4 regions of the Rhizobium sp. NFR12 genome follow, and region 1 is predicted to be linked to each of the others. Evidence: predicted binding sites of a transcription regulator. Region 1 holds the regulator's gene; each other region holds the start of a gene.

Region 1 (3,210 bases):
ACGAGGCACCGCGCTCGCACAGCATCACATTGGGATTGCCGCTTTCGAGGAACTTCGCCTGAACATTCTTCATGTCCCAGGGCGCCAGGAACTGGCCCTTCTTCACGTTGATCGCGCAACCCGTCTTTGCGGCCGCGACGAGCAAGTCCGTCTGGCGCGACAGGAAGGCGGGGATCTGCAGGATATCGATCGTATCCGCCACGAGAGCGCATTGCTCTTCAGTGTGAATGTCGGTCAGAACGGGAAAGCCGAATTCCGTCTTCAGATCGGCAAAGATTGCCATCGCGTTGTCCAAGCCGATGCCGCGCTTGCCGGAGATCGACGTGCGGTTGGCCTTGTCGAAGGAGGATTTGTAGACGAGGCCGAGGCCGAGCTTCTTGCAGAGTTCGACAAGCGTACCCGCGATCATGAAGGCGTGATCACGGCTTTCCATCTGGCAGGGACCGGCAATCAGCGAGAGCTTTGCCGTGTTGGAAAAAACGACTTTCGAACTCCCCTCGCCCACGGACACTTCAGAATTGGCGGAGACTGTCATTTCACTATTCCTCGAAACCGAAAACCACACCTTGCCCCGGGGCTGCCGACACGATCACGCGGCCATCCCTGCGGATGAATGCGACGTCATTAGCAGCAAGGGTGATCTCTGTCACGGCGAGATCGGTGGTCTTGAAGATGATCCCGCGCGCAGCGAGGCGCGACGATAACAAGGGCTTCATCGAAGACCGGAACTCGTCGCTGAACGTGTCGTTGGATTGAATGCGGATGCTGGCATTGGCAGCTTCGATCCGCAGACCGTCTTTCCCTTGCTCGGGTTGCGTCTCGAACACGGTTTCGAAAAGCGGCAGAAACTCCAGCGGGTCATCTGCAGAAAATACGATCTCTCGAAGGCCTGTAACGGCGTTTGCGTGCTCATCAAGACCACCGCGATCTTCCGGTAATGCGGCCATTCGCTGGCAGGAAAACAGCAAGATGTCATCGACCTCGGGAACTGCCGCGAAGGCCAGACGGAATGAGACTTCGCTCTCCCTACCATCGGGCAACTGCATCGGGCGGGAGAATTGAAGCATCTCGCCCGCAGACATGTGCCCGTCCACAAAACGGATATGATCGGCCGCTGCATCCTGCGTCCCGACGACCACCGCCGATAGACCTTCCCTTTTCCGCTGGCCGCGAAAGCGGATGTCGCGATCGGTGAACACGTTGCCTCGTTTTGCCGCAAGCGAGGCTTGCCGACGGTTAACAATGGCCAGTGGCTCGAGGTACGAGCCATCCGCGAAGAATATGCAGGCATTGGCCGTGCCGAAAGGGTGAACACCTTCAGGTGCCACAGTAAAGCCGAGAGCGGTCAACCTCCCCCGCGCTGACGCCAGATCTGCAACGGGCAGAACCAAATGATCGACTGACTTGTTACCCACTTACACCCCCAAAGTCTTATTCCGCAGAACATTGGCTATCGCGGGAAACTCGGCAAGTGCTGCGCACGAACTGAATACGTGATCGAACGCTGAAATGAGACTATTCTTGAGCAGAAATTTGGGGCTTGCGGAACACAGATAGAACATATAGCGTCCGTTCTGCATTTGTTTCCAATTCTGAGGGTCCCGTCCATGCTGACACGCAAGCAACAGGAGTTACTTCTGTTCATCCACGAGCGGATGAAAGAATCAGGCGTGCCGCCGTCGTTTGACGAAATGAAGGACGCTCTCGACCTTGCATCGAAGTCCGGCATCCATAGGCTGATCACCGCGCTCGAGGAGCGTGGCTTTATTCGCCGTCTGCCGAACAGAGCACGCGCGCTCGAAGTGATCAAGCTGCCTGACGCCTATGTGGCGAACCTTCATCCGCGACGGGGATTTTCTCCCAGTGTCATCGAGGGAAGCCTCGGCAAAACGCAACCGGTCGTCGCTCAGAAGCCGGCGCCGGTCATGGCGGACAATCCGTTCTCGACAAACATTCCGGTCATGGGTCGAATCGCTGCCGGCGTGCCGATCTCCGCGATCCAGAACAACACCCATGACATCGCCGTTCCGATCGAGATGCTGGGTTCCGGCGATCATTACGCGCTCGAAGTGAAGGGCGATTCGATGATCGATGCCGGCATCCTCGATGGCGATACCGTCATCATCAAGAATACCAGCACCGCAAGTCCAGGCGATATCATCGTTGCCCTGGTCGATGAGGAAGAAGCGACCCTGAAGCGGTTCCGCCGCAAGGGTGCCTCGATCGCACTGGAAGCGGCAAACCCGGCTTACGAGACCCGCATCTTCCCGCCCGACCGGGTGAAGGTCCAGGGCAAGCTTGTCGGCCTTATTCGCCGCTATCATTAAGAACGGTGTCATCCCGGAGATGCGCAGCAACAGCCTCCGGGATGCCAAAGTCGAATTGTCCCGTTCGCCAGTCATAGAACCGGTGGACGGTCCACGGACGGCTTGAGGTCTGTGCGCTGTCTCGCATCGCCGCCGTAATCTTGATGTCTGGCGCTGTCGCGTTCGGAATAATGGTGATTTCCAGTGCGCCAGTCCGGCGCAACGTCCGCCCGCTGAGAAGCAAGGCGCCGGAGCGGCAAGTATCGAAGCGTGCGCCGGGCGAGACGATGATCCGACCGACATCGCAGGCAAGACCGGTGTATCGGTTGTCTTCGACGGTGACGATCCGGATGTCCTGAGCAGTCTGCGCCGCGCACAGGATTTTCGGCAGACAGGCGAATCGTCCGGGCTTCAATGCTTGAAGAAAACCCCTGACATATTCGATTTCCCGGCGCGTCAAATCCGGTCGCGAATGTGGTCCAGGTGGTCTGTCATCGCTTTTCGCAAGGCTGGCACCTCGCGCTGGTTCCGAAGAGGCAAGAACCGGCAAGGCGAGCGGTTGTTCTCCGGTCTCAAGCACCAGCGCTCGCCGCCATTGATCGTAGATAAATCCCGGCGGTCGGGTTCGATTGAGGGTGATCTTGTCATCCTGGATCACGCCGACCGATGCGCCGTCTTCGGATATGACGATATCAGGCCTCGGCGCCGAGCCTGAGCGGACCGCAAAGAGCAAAGCCACCGCCATGAACAGCGCGCCTGTCAACCTCAGCGGCGTGCGCAGCAGCGTCAGAAGCAGAAAGCCTGCCGTCGCCAGAGGCAGGAAAAGCGGGTTCTGCCGGCCGATGGCAATATCGCCGCCCCATGCGGCGACGATCTCGGCAATGCGAATGACGATCCGCAGCCC
Region 2 (3,210 bases), on a different contig from region 1:
CGCGCGACAGATCGTCCAGCGGCTTCAGCACGGTCGCGATATGGTGGTTCACGAAACGCTCGATGCGCGCAACGACGTGTTCGCGGGCATTGCCGGTCAACTGCTCGTCGGCAAGCAGGATCAGGCGCGGGCGCATGATATGGTCGCTCGACGCAAGCCGGCCGACAGGTTCGCCGAGCCAGCGCACGGAACCGTCCGAGCCGACAGCAAGGTCGTTGTTGCCGGATGCATAAAGCCGCGCGGCGCGTGCCTCGAACTCCAGCGCAAGCGCCTTTTGCGCGGCACCCTGGACGGCCTTCGCATCTGGACCCTCCGTGCCGGCTATAGGCGTGAATCGGAATCCAGCCAATTGCCCCACATGATGGCCTTCGACGAAGACATCCCCATTCACACTGATTTCAGCTTCCAGCATCGCATTCTCTCTTAGGCGCTTCATGAGCACAGATGTCCTGCGATCAACAAAGCGTTTCGTCAACCGTTCATGTAACGCGTCCGACAACCTATCCTCGATTTCCCGTGTCTTTTCTTGCCAGTGTGTCGGATCGGCAAGCCAGCCAGGGCGGTTCGAAACATAGGTCCAGGTACGAATCTGCGCGATTCGGGCCGACAGGGTGTCGATTTCTCCGTCGGTCCGGTCGGCGCGGCGAACCTGTTCTGCCATGAATTGCTCGTTCACCGTGCCGAAGCGCACAAGATCCGAGAAAAGAGTCGAAATGAGGTCTGCGTGTTGCGCAGGGGCAATCCGCCGATAGTCCGGCAGAGCGCAGGCCTCCCACAGTTTTTCGACCCGCTCCGGCGTTGTCGCCGTATCGCGGATTTCTGCGTAGCGCGAAAGATAGTCGAGCGCCTGGATATCGATTGCCGGAAGCGCGCGGGCAAGGCCTGCCACGGTCGGCGGTCGGTCGAGACTGGCACGCAAAGCGGCAAGCGAGGAATAGTCGACGCTTTTCGTGCGCCACTGCAGCACTTTCACCGGCTCGAAATGATGACCCTCGATCCGCTCGACCAGTTCGTCGTCGAAAGGCTGGACCTGTCCGGTCACGCCGAAGGTTCCGTCGCGCACATGGCGGCCGGCACGCCCGGCAATCTGCGCCAGTTCGGACGGATTAAGGTTGCGGAACTGATAGCCGTCGAACTTGCGATCCTGAGCGAAGGCAACGTGATCCACATCGAGATTGAGGCCCATGCCGATCGCATCGGTTGCGACCAGATATTCCACATCGCCTTCCTGATAGAGAGCGACCTGTGCATTGCGTGTCCGCGGGCTCAAGGCGCCAAGCACCACGGCCGCACCACCGCGCTGGCGGCGGATCAGTTCGGCGATCGCATAGACCTCCTCAGCGGAGAAGGCGACAATGGCGGAACGCTGCGGCAGGCGGGTGATCTTTTTCTGGCCGGCATAAAACAACTGCGACAGACGCGGCCGTTCGACCACGGTGATCCCGGGAAGCAGCCGTTCGAGGATCGGCCGCATGGTGCCGGCGCCCAGCAGCAACGTCTCCTCGCGTCCGCGAAGATGCAGGATGCGGTCGGTGAAGATGTGCCCGCGCTCGAGATCGCCGGCCAGCTGTACCTCGTCGATGGCGACGAAGGCGGCCTTTGTCTCGCGCGGCATCGCCTCGACGGTGCAGACGGAAAAGCGCGCCATATGCGGCGTGATCTTTTCCTCGCCCGTGATCAGCGCGACATTGTGATAACCGACCTTCTCCACGACACGCGTATAGACCTCGCGTGCAAGCAGGCGAAGGGGCAGACCGATCACGCCGGAACCGTGCGCAACCATGCGCTCGATGGCATAATGGGTCTTGCCGGTATTGGTGGGGCCTAGCACGGCCGTGACGCCGCGGCCGCTGAGAATCATGGGCTGAGAATGCAAAGCCAGTTCCTGCTTATCCGCCGATGCGATCCTCCACGGAAACGCAATCGCATTATCAGATGGCCATGCTCGACGATAAACGCAAGCCGATATGTTATCCTCGACAAGGCGAGACCACGATTTCCAGGATCAACATGCGTACGATACGCAAGCCAGTTTCGTTCGAACAAACGTGAACGAATCGGCGACGATTGCAGATTCCGGAGCGTTCCCGATCTGTTTCGAACATTACCCGGCTTTTCGACGCATGGCGAAAGTGTAACCCGTTAACCACACCCCACGGGCAAGCAAGTGGTGAGTGGAACAAAAGTTCCCATGCTACGTTTTCTCGGCAATCCCAACCGGACATGTCGAGCCGGTAGGTCAGCGGAGTACAAGCCTATGCTCGGAACCATCCTACTTATCGTACTGATTTTGCTTTTGATCGGCGCGCTGCCGAATTGGGGGCATAGCCGGAACTGGGGTTATGGTCCTTCCGGCGGTCTCGGCCTCGTTGTACTGATTATCATCATCCTCCTGCTGATGGGCAGGATCTAAAAGCGGCGAAGCCGCACGTTATCAAGGGAAGGGAATTGACATGAAAAAAGTTTTGCTCGTTGGCGCTCTCGTCGGAATGCTCGCATCTTGCACATCCACTGAAAAGGGCACCGCAATCGGTGCTGCTTCCGGCGCCGTTATCGGTGGCGCTGTGACCAACAGCTGGGGTGGCGCTGCAGTCGGCGCTGTCGGCGGTGGTCTGGTTGGCGCCGCTATCGGCGAATCGCAGAAGCGCAACGGTTACTGCGTCTACCGCGATCGTTACGGCCGCACATACGAAGCGCGTTGCCGCTAAGTCCTGCGTTTAGTCGCAGAATAGAAACCGGCGTCCCATGGGCGCCGGTTTTTTTGTATCCGCTTACCCGGCGAAATACTGACCGCCATTTGCGCTGAGCGTAGACCCGGTAATGAATCCGGCTTCTTCAGAGGCTAGAAACAGCACGCAGCGGGCGATTTCTTCCGGCTCTCCCAACCGTCCGACAGGGATCTGCGGGATGATCTTTTCGTCCATCACCTTTTGCGGGATGGCACGCACCATGTCTGTTCCGATATAGCCGGGGCAGATCGCATTGACGGTGATGTTCTTCGAGGCCCCTTCTTGAGCCAGTGCCTTGGTAAAGCCGAGATCGCCCGCCTTGGCGGCGGAATAGTTCACCTGCCCCATCTGGCCCCTCTGGCCATTGATCGAGGAGATGTTGATGATGCGGCCGAAGCCGCGCTCGCGCATGCCGGGCCAGACCGGATGGGTCATGTTGAACAGGCCGGAAAGGTTGGTATCAATGACCTCCTTCCACTGC
Region 3 (3,210 bases), on a different contig from region 1:
CGTGATCAGGTGAAGGTGATCCTTCGCGCGCGTCATCGCCACGTAGAGCAGCCGCCGTTCCTCCTCGATTTCGGCTGTCGTGCCGGTGCCGAGATCGGAGGGAATGCAGCCGTCGACACAGTTAAGCAGGAAAACCGAGCGCCATTCCTGGCCCTTGGCGGAATGGATGGTCGAAAGGATCAGGTAATCCTCGTCCAGCAGCGGAACGCCGGCCTGATCGCTCGTCGCATCCGGCGGATCGAGCGTCAGTTCGGTGAGGAAGCGTTCGCGCGACGCGTAGCCCGAGGCGATCTGCTCCAGTTGCAGAAGGTCGGCCTTGCGGGTGTCGGCATCTTCGTGGATGCGGCTAAGATGCGGCTCGTACCATTGGCGGGCGAGACCGATTTCGGAAGGCCAGCCTTCGCTTTTCCTGACGGCGCCAAGCATCTCGACAAAGGCCGGCCAGTCTTCGCCGGACCTTGGAGGCGAGGGGATTTCCTGGAGTGCTGCCAGCGGTTCCGGATCGGCTGCGATCGCATCGAGGATCTTTGCCGCCGTTTGCGGGCCGATACCCGGAATGAGCTGCAGAAGCCTGAACCCCGCAACCCGGTCACGCGGGTTCTGGGCAAAGCGCAGAGCCGCCAGCATGTCCTTCACATGGGCGCTATCGAGGAATTTCAGGCCGCCGAACTTGACGAAGGGAATGTTGCGGCGCGTGAGTTCCACTTCCAGCGGACCGGAATGGTGCGAGGCGCGAAACAGCACGGCCTGCTGCTTCAGCAACATGCCGGTTTCGCGGTTCTCGAGGATTTTTTCCACGATATAGCTCGCCTGTTCAGTCTCGTCCTTGACGGTGACCAGACGCGGTCTCTCCTCCGACTGCCGGTCGGTCCACAGGTTTTTCGTGAACCGCTCGCGGGCAAGTTCGATGACGCCATTGGCGGCTGCCAGAATGGTGGTGGTCGAGCGGTAGTTGCGGTCGAGCGTGACGATGTTGGCCGGCGGGTCGAAGGTCGCGGGAAAATCGAGGATGTTGCGGATCGTGGCGGCGCGGAACGAATAGATCGACTGGGCGTCGTCGCCCACCACTGTCAGCCCGCGGCCGCCGGGCTTCATCGCCATCAGGATCGAGGCTTGCAGCCGGTTCGTGTCCTGGTATTCGTCGACCATGACGTGATCGAACCGTTCGCCGACATCCTGCGCAATCAGCGGCTCGCTCATCATCTGCGCCCAGTAGAGCAGAAGATCGTCGTAATCGAGAACGTTCTGCGCCTGCTTGGCGTCCACATAGGAGGCGAACAGGTCGCGCAGCTGCGGTTCCCAGGCAAGGCACCATGGGAAGGAGGTCTTCAGCACCTCGTCCAGCGGCGTCTCGGAATTGACGGCGCGCGAATAGATCGCAAGGCAGGTGCCCTTGGTCGGAAACCGGCTCTCCGTCTTGGAGAAGCCGAGCTCGTGGCGAACGAGGTTCATCAGGTCGGCGGAATCCTCACGGTCGTGGATGGTGAATTCCTGGTCGAGGCCGATCTGTTCGGCATAGATCCGCAACAGCCTTGCGCCGATGCCGTGAAACGTGCCGGCCCAGGCGAGCGCATCGGTCATGACGCCGGACTTCGCCCCCATCACTTCGCGGCAGATGCGCTGGACGCGGCGGCCCATTTCGGAGGCCGCACGGCGGGAAAACGTCATTAGCAGCAGGCGGCGAGGATCGGCGCCCGACACAATCAGGTGGGCGACGCGATGGGCAAGCGTGTTGGTCTTGCCGGAGCCTGCGCCTGCAATGACCAGAAGCGGTCCGGCAGCGCCGCCATCCGGCACGTCCGAACCATGCTCGACCGCGCGGCGCTGGGCCTCGTTCAATTTTTCCAGATAAGCAACCGACATTCAGTTTCCGCGGCTTGTTCTTGATGTGTTCGTTTCAGCTCTACCTGATTCGCCGGCATTTGCCGCAATCGGTCTCCATCCCCGTTCGATTCTTAAACTTGACTACAGGTCGGCTTTGGCTATCGATGCGATGACGCTTATAAATTGGAGGCAAACTTGAAAATTCTGTCTGCTCTTTCGGCCGGAGCTTCGCTCGCCGTTTCGCTACTCGCTCTGTCCATGCCGGCCAACGCGCAGGTCGCCGACAGCCTGACGATCTACAATGCCCAGCACGAGGGCCTGACCAAGGAATGGGTCGAGGCCTTCAAGGAAGAGACCGGCATCGTCATTACGGTGCGCAACGGATCCGACCTCGAAATGGCAAACCAGATTGTGCAGGAAGGCGCCAACTCGCCGGCCGACCTGTTTCTGACGGAAAATTCGCCGGCCATGGCGCTTGTCGATGGCAAGGGGCTGTTTGAGCCTGTCGACAAGGCAACGCTCGATCTCGTTCCCGAGCAGTTCCGCCCGGCCAACGGTCACTGGACCGGAATTGCCGCGCGCTCCACCGTGTTTGCCTATGACAAGACCAAGCTCACCGAGGACAAGCTGCCGAAATCGATGCTCGATCTCGCCAAGCCCGAATGGAAGGGCCGTTGGGCCGCATCTCCGTCGGGTGCCGATTTCCAGGCGATCGTCGGCGCGTTTCTGCAGCTGAAGGGTGAGCCGGAAACCGCTGCCTGGCTGAAGGGCATGAAAGAGAACTTCACTGCCGTGCGTGGCAATTCCACCGCCATGAAGGCCGTCAATGCGGGCCAGTTCGAAGGCGCGCTGATCTATCACTACTACTATTTCGGCGATCAGGCGAAGACCGGCGAAAACAGCAAGAACGTTGCGCTGCATTACTTCAAGAACCAGGATCCGGGCGCCTTCGTGTCGATCTCCGGCGGCGGCATTCTGGCCTCTTCCAAGCACAAGGAGCAGGCGCAGGCATTTCTGAAATGGCTTGCCGGCAAGGGCGGCCAGAAGATTCTGCGTGACGGCACCTCGTTCGAATACGCCGTCGGCAAGGACGAGGCTTCCAACAAGGCGCTCGTTCCGATTGCCGACCTTCAGGCGCCGAAGGTCGAGCCCTCGAGCCTCAACAATGCCAAGGTCACCGACATGATGACAGCCGCCGGCATTCTCTAAACACCATCGAATCCTGTTGCGCACGGACATCGCAGGGCGTACCTGCGATGTCTCTTCTTTCTTGAGCACGCGATGACGTTTACCACCGAGAGCATGGTTGCCAGCCGGCCGCGCCGGAAGCCTGCGGGGAAACCCCTTGCCGGATCGTCTTGGACGCTGGCAATCGCCGTTGCGATT
Region 4 (3,210 bases), 930 kb from region 1:
GCGTTTGCGACCTGCTTTATTTCCAGCGGCTCGGCCATGACCGCCACCAGCACCATCCGCTCGATGCCGAAACCCGGGTCGATCTTTTCGATACGGTCACAGAGAAGCTTTGTCAGGCGGGCAGGATCACGCACGGGCTTGGCAAGTCCTGCTCGAAGACACTGGCGTGTGTTGTCGACGCGATGGATGATCAGATCGGAACGCCGGACGCCCAGCCCCCGCTCCTCCAGCTTTGCCGTCAGTTGCGCCACCAGCCGGCGGACGTATTTTGCAATCGTATCGGGCGCACCGATGGGTTCCTGGAAATTGCGCGCCACCTCGACCAGATCCGGCGTGCGCAACGGATCGATGGGTTCTGCAAGACGGCCGAAGAGCTGATCGAGACGGCGTCCGACCTCCGGACCAAATCGCAGTGTCAACGGCGCACGCGGCAGTGCCGACAGCTCTCCTACCGTGTCGATACCCAGGATGCGCAATGCCTGGATCGTATCTGCCGCAAGCCGCAGACAGTGGATTGGAAGTCCGATCACGGCCTTGGTGACATCACCGCGCGGCACCACCGTCGTTTCGTTCGTCGTCAGTCGCGCCAGTGCATGCGCCGCGCCCCAGGTATCGGCGACAGCGGCACGTGCCGTCAGGCCCTTGCCGCGGAGACCGTTGACAACGCCGGAGATCAGCAGCTCTTCACCACCCTGAAGGTGATCGGCACCTTCGGTATCCATGACGATGCCATCCGTTCCATCCACGGCAACGACGGGGCTGTATTGACGAAGCGCCCATAGCGCCAGGCGCTCGACGGCTGCGGCGTCGGCAACGGGATCGGCGTCCACCATATGAAGGTTGCCAATCATCGCCTGTGCCTTGCTGGCAGCCATGCCGACTTTGAGGCCCAGCTTGCGGGCAGCCGTATCGGCTGCCGATATCCAGCGTTTCGAGCCGCTGCGCGAGACCACGACCAGCGGCTGGTCAACCGACACGGCTTCCTCGCCATGTCGACGTATCCGATCCGTTGCTAGATAGGGGAAGTAAACAGACACGACCCTCGGCATCGCAGGCTCCTAACTCAAACTCGGCACATTGCCCCGCCTTTACCCGCATCAATTCCGCCAGCCACCTCGCCCGCCCCACGCCGGCGACAGGAAGCGGCTCGGACGGCAGGGTGCTGATCCTCCAGCGTGTTGTGGACGCCGTCGGCTGACCGTAGTCGGAGGCCTCCGTCTGCCGTCGCCAGCGCCGGACGACCAGGCCGAGCGTCCCCGTCTTCTCGGCAGCCAGTTGAAGACGCCGCGACGCGGTCATCGGCAGCCTCACCAGTTCCCCGACGACGGCCGCCAATCCCCCGAAGGACAGCCCCTCTTCCATCGAGGCAAGCACGTCCTCCTCCTTATCGGCTTCGCAATAGATGACGCGGTCGGGGTGAAGCCCGGCCTGCGACAGCGCCGGCGCAAAGAGATCCGGCCGGGTCAGGCACCAGAGAACCTTTCCCTTGGCCCGGGCCGCAATACCTGCCGCAAACAGGGCGGCCGCGGCACCATCGATTGTACCCGCCCCGCCGCCTGCAATTTCATGCAATGCGCCATAGGCAAGCCCCCCGCCCGGCAATCGCTCGTCGACGTCAGGCACCCCGAAGGGCAGCACAAGCGCCTTGCGCGACACGCTGCCTTCCAGATGCGCAATCCGGTCTCTCAGTTCCTCGACAAGCCTTGAGGCAGGGGCATGCGACATCGTTCACGGCCCTCCTCAAGGTTCGCGTTGCACAGGACTTCATGTCCCAAAGAATGTTGGTGTTCTGTTTCTGTTCCGCCGCGACAGAAGAGTCAAGCGGGGTCAGAACGGGATAGCTCTCGGCATTTTAGCGCCGGTGAAGATTCATCGTTCTGAATCAGCTTCGTAGGCGGCTTGAGAGGCTCGATGGAGTGCTTGAGATTTTTTGCATGTTCTTGATCTGGGCTAGGGCGACACGAAAACCGTGAGAACTTTCCGTTCTCAAATCGCCCAATCTGCATATCAAGAATGTAACAGAGTGGCTCGGCGATGTGTGGCAGAGCCAAAGGGGATGAACACTCGCGCTCATGCGGGACTATGGCCGTCTGCGGCCATCCGCCCACGAGCCGCCGCCCTTTGGCTCTTTCCCATTCCCGCAGACACCAAGGAGCACAACGCTACCATCTGTGCCATCGCCGAGGAACTCGACGTTGGATTTGCAGGCGTTCAATGTCAGACGTTTTGTATAGGAGACCAGTGAAGGCTTGCCGCATCAGGTGGCGTCTTCTCCGCTGCGAGAGAATGCGGGAGACAGGCAAGGTTGCCCGTCGCCCGCCGTGCCGCCGTCCTCAGTGGATCGCGGTGCTGACGATCCGGTAGGGGTGTTCAGCTTCATATTCGACCATGATCTGGACGGCCTGTTCGAGAACCTGTTCGGCTTCCTCGACGTGATCGCGTGCAAGCTGATCGGCGTTGATGAAGATCGCTTCGGCCATGTTGCCGGAGATCGCAGCGAACTGGCGGTTACCTTCGACCAGGGCTTCTCTGGCAGCGCCTTCAAGCGCGTGCGCCATGGTGATCAGCGCGTCTTCGCGCTCCTCGATCGTCAGGTCCCGAATTGTCTTTGTCATCTGCTGCATCGTGCCACCCACCTTAATAGTCGTTGTGACGATATCGGTCCCGATAGGGCCCCGTTCACAGCGAAATGGGCATGTTGGCGCCAGATTTCAAGGTTCAGGCCGGCGCGGGCTCGTCCTTGTGGACGGCATCGCGGGGCACGAACAGGCAAGCGGGCACGATCAGGACGGCAAACAGGAGCATGGTCAGGAAGGTCGCGTGCAGGCCGTCCTGCAGCGCAAGGCGAACCGCTTCGGCATCGCCACTCACGAGACCGGTTCCGTTCAGGAGAGCACGCAGCTGGTCGGTCGTGATCGCCTGTCCGCTGGTCGTATGGACAAGGCCCCAGCTCAGAACCGCCCCGAGAATCGCCGCGCCCAGCGTGCTGCCGAGGTTGCGGGAAAAGACGTTCGACGCCGTGGCACTGCCACGTTGCGAGGCCGCGACGCTTCCCTGGGTGAGGATCAGTGCGCCGATATTGAGAAGGCCCATGCCGAAGCCCATGACGAGCGAGCCGGCACCCGCAAGCACCGCCGAACTGGATGGCGTCAGCAGGGTCAGGAGGAAGGTTCCCACGGGGACGAACACGGCGCCCACCAGCATGATCGG

What was found. Region 1 encodes LexA, which represses DNA repair genes until DNA is damaged. Its sites were predicted from a motif close to TGTTCNNNNTGTGTTCNG; they were not measured.
Region 2: the regulator LexA is predicted to act here: its motif matches at 2,083-2,100, upstream of BLW69_RS00410 (helicase-related protein).
Region 3: the regulator LexA is predicted to act here: its motif matches at 1,879-1,896, upstream of BLW69_RS02750 (ATP-dependent helicase).
Region 4: the regulator LexA is predicted to act here: its motif matches at 1,786-1,803, upstream of BLW69_RS07955 (ImuA family protein).

What each region holds. Positions count from the first base shown of each region.
Region 1 is NZ_FNWM01000002.1:1,070,173-1,073,382, reverse strand. Features, by position in the region: gene kdsA (3-deoxy-8-phosphooctulonate synthase) at 1-535, opposite strand, end outside; gene BLW69_RS12545 (VOC family protein) at 540-1,415, opposite strand; gene lexA (transcriptional repressor LexA) at 1,608-2,327, shown strand; gene BLW69_RS12535 (ComEC/Rec2 family competence protein) at 2,308-3,210, opposite strand, start outside.
Region 2 is NZ_FNWM01000001.1:94,992-98,201, reverse strand. Features, by position in the region: gene BLW69_RS00410 (helicase-related protein) at 1-1,882, opposite strand, end outside; gene BLW69_RS00405 (DUF3309 family protein) at 2,258-2,413, shown strand; gene BLW69_RS00400 (YMGG-like glycine zipper-containing protein) at 2,454-2,708, shown strand; gene BLW69_RS00395 (beta-ketoacyl-ACP reductase) at 2,772-3,210, opposite strand, start outside.
Region 3 is NZ_FNWM01000001.1:591,032-594,241, forward strand. Features, by position in the region: gene BLW69_RS02750 (ATP-dependent helicase) at 1-1,863, opposite strand, end outside; gene BLW69_RS02755 (iron ABC transporter substrate-binding protein) at 2,020-3,033, shown strand; gene BLW69_RS02760 (ABC transporter permease) at 3,106-3,210, shown strand, end outside.
Region 4 is NZ_FNWM01000002.1:135,603-138,812, reverse strand. Features, by position in the region: gene BLW69_RS07960 (Y-family DNA polymerase) at 1-1,049, opposite strand, end outside; gene BLW69_RS07955 (ImuA family protein) at 967-1,725, opposite strand; gene BLW69_RS07950 (hypothetical protein) at 2,334-2,624, opposite strand; gene BLW69_RS07945 (MDR family MFS transporter) at 2,719-3,210, opposite strand, start outside.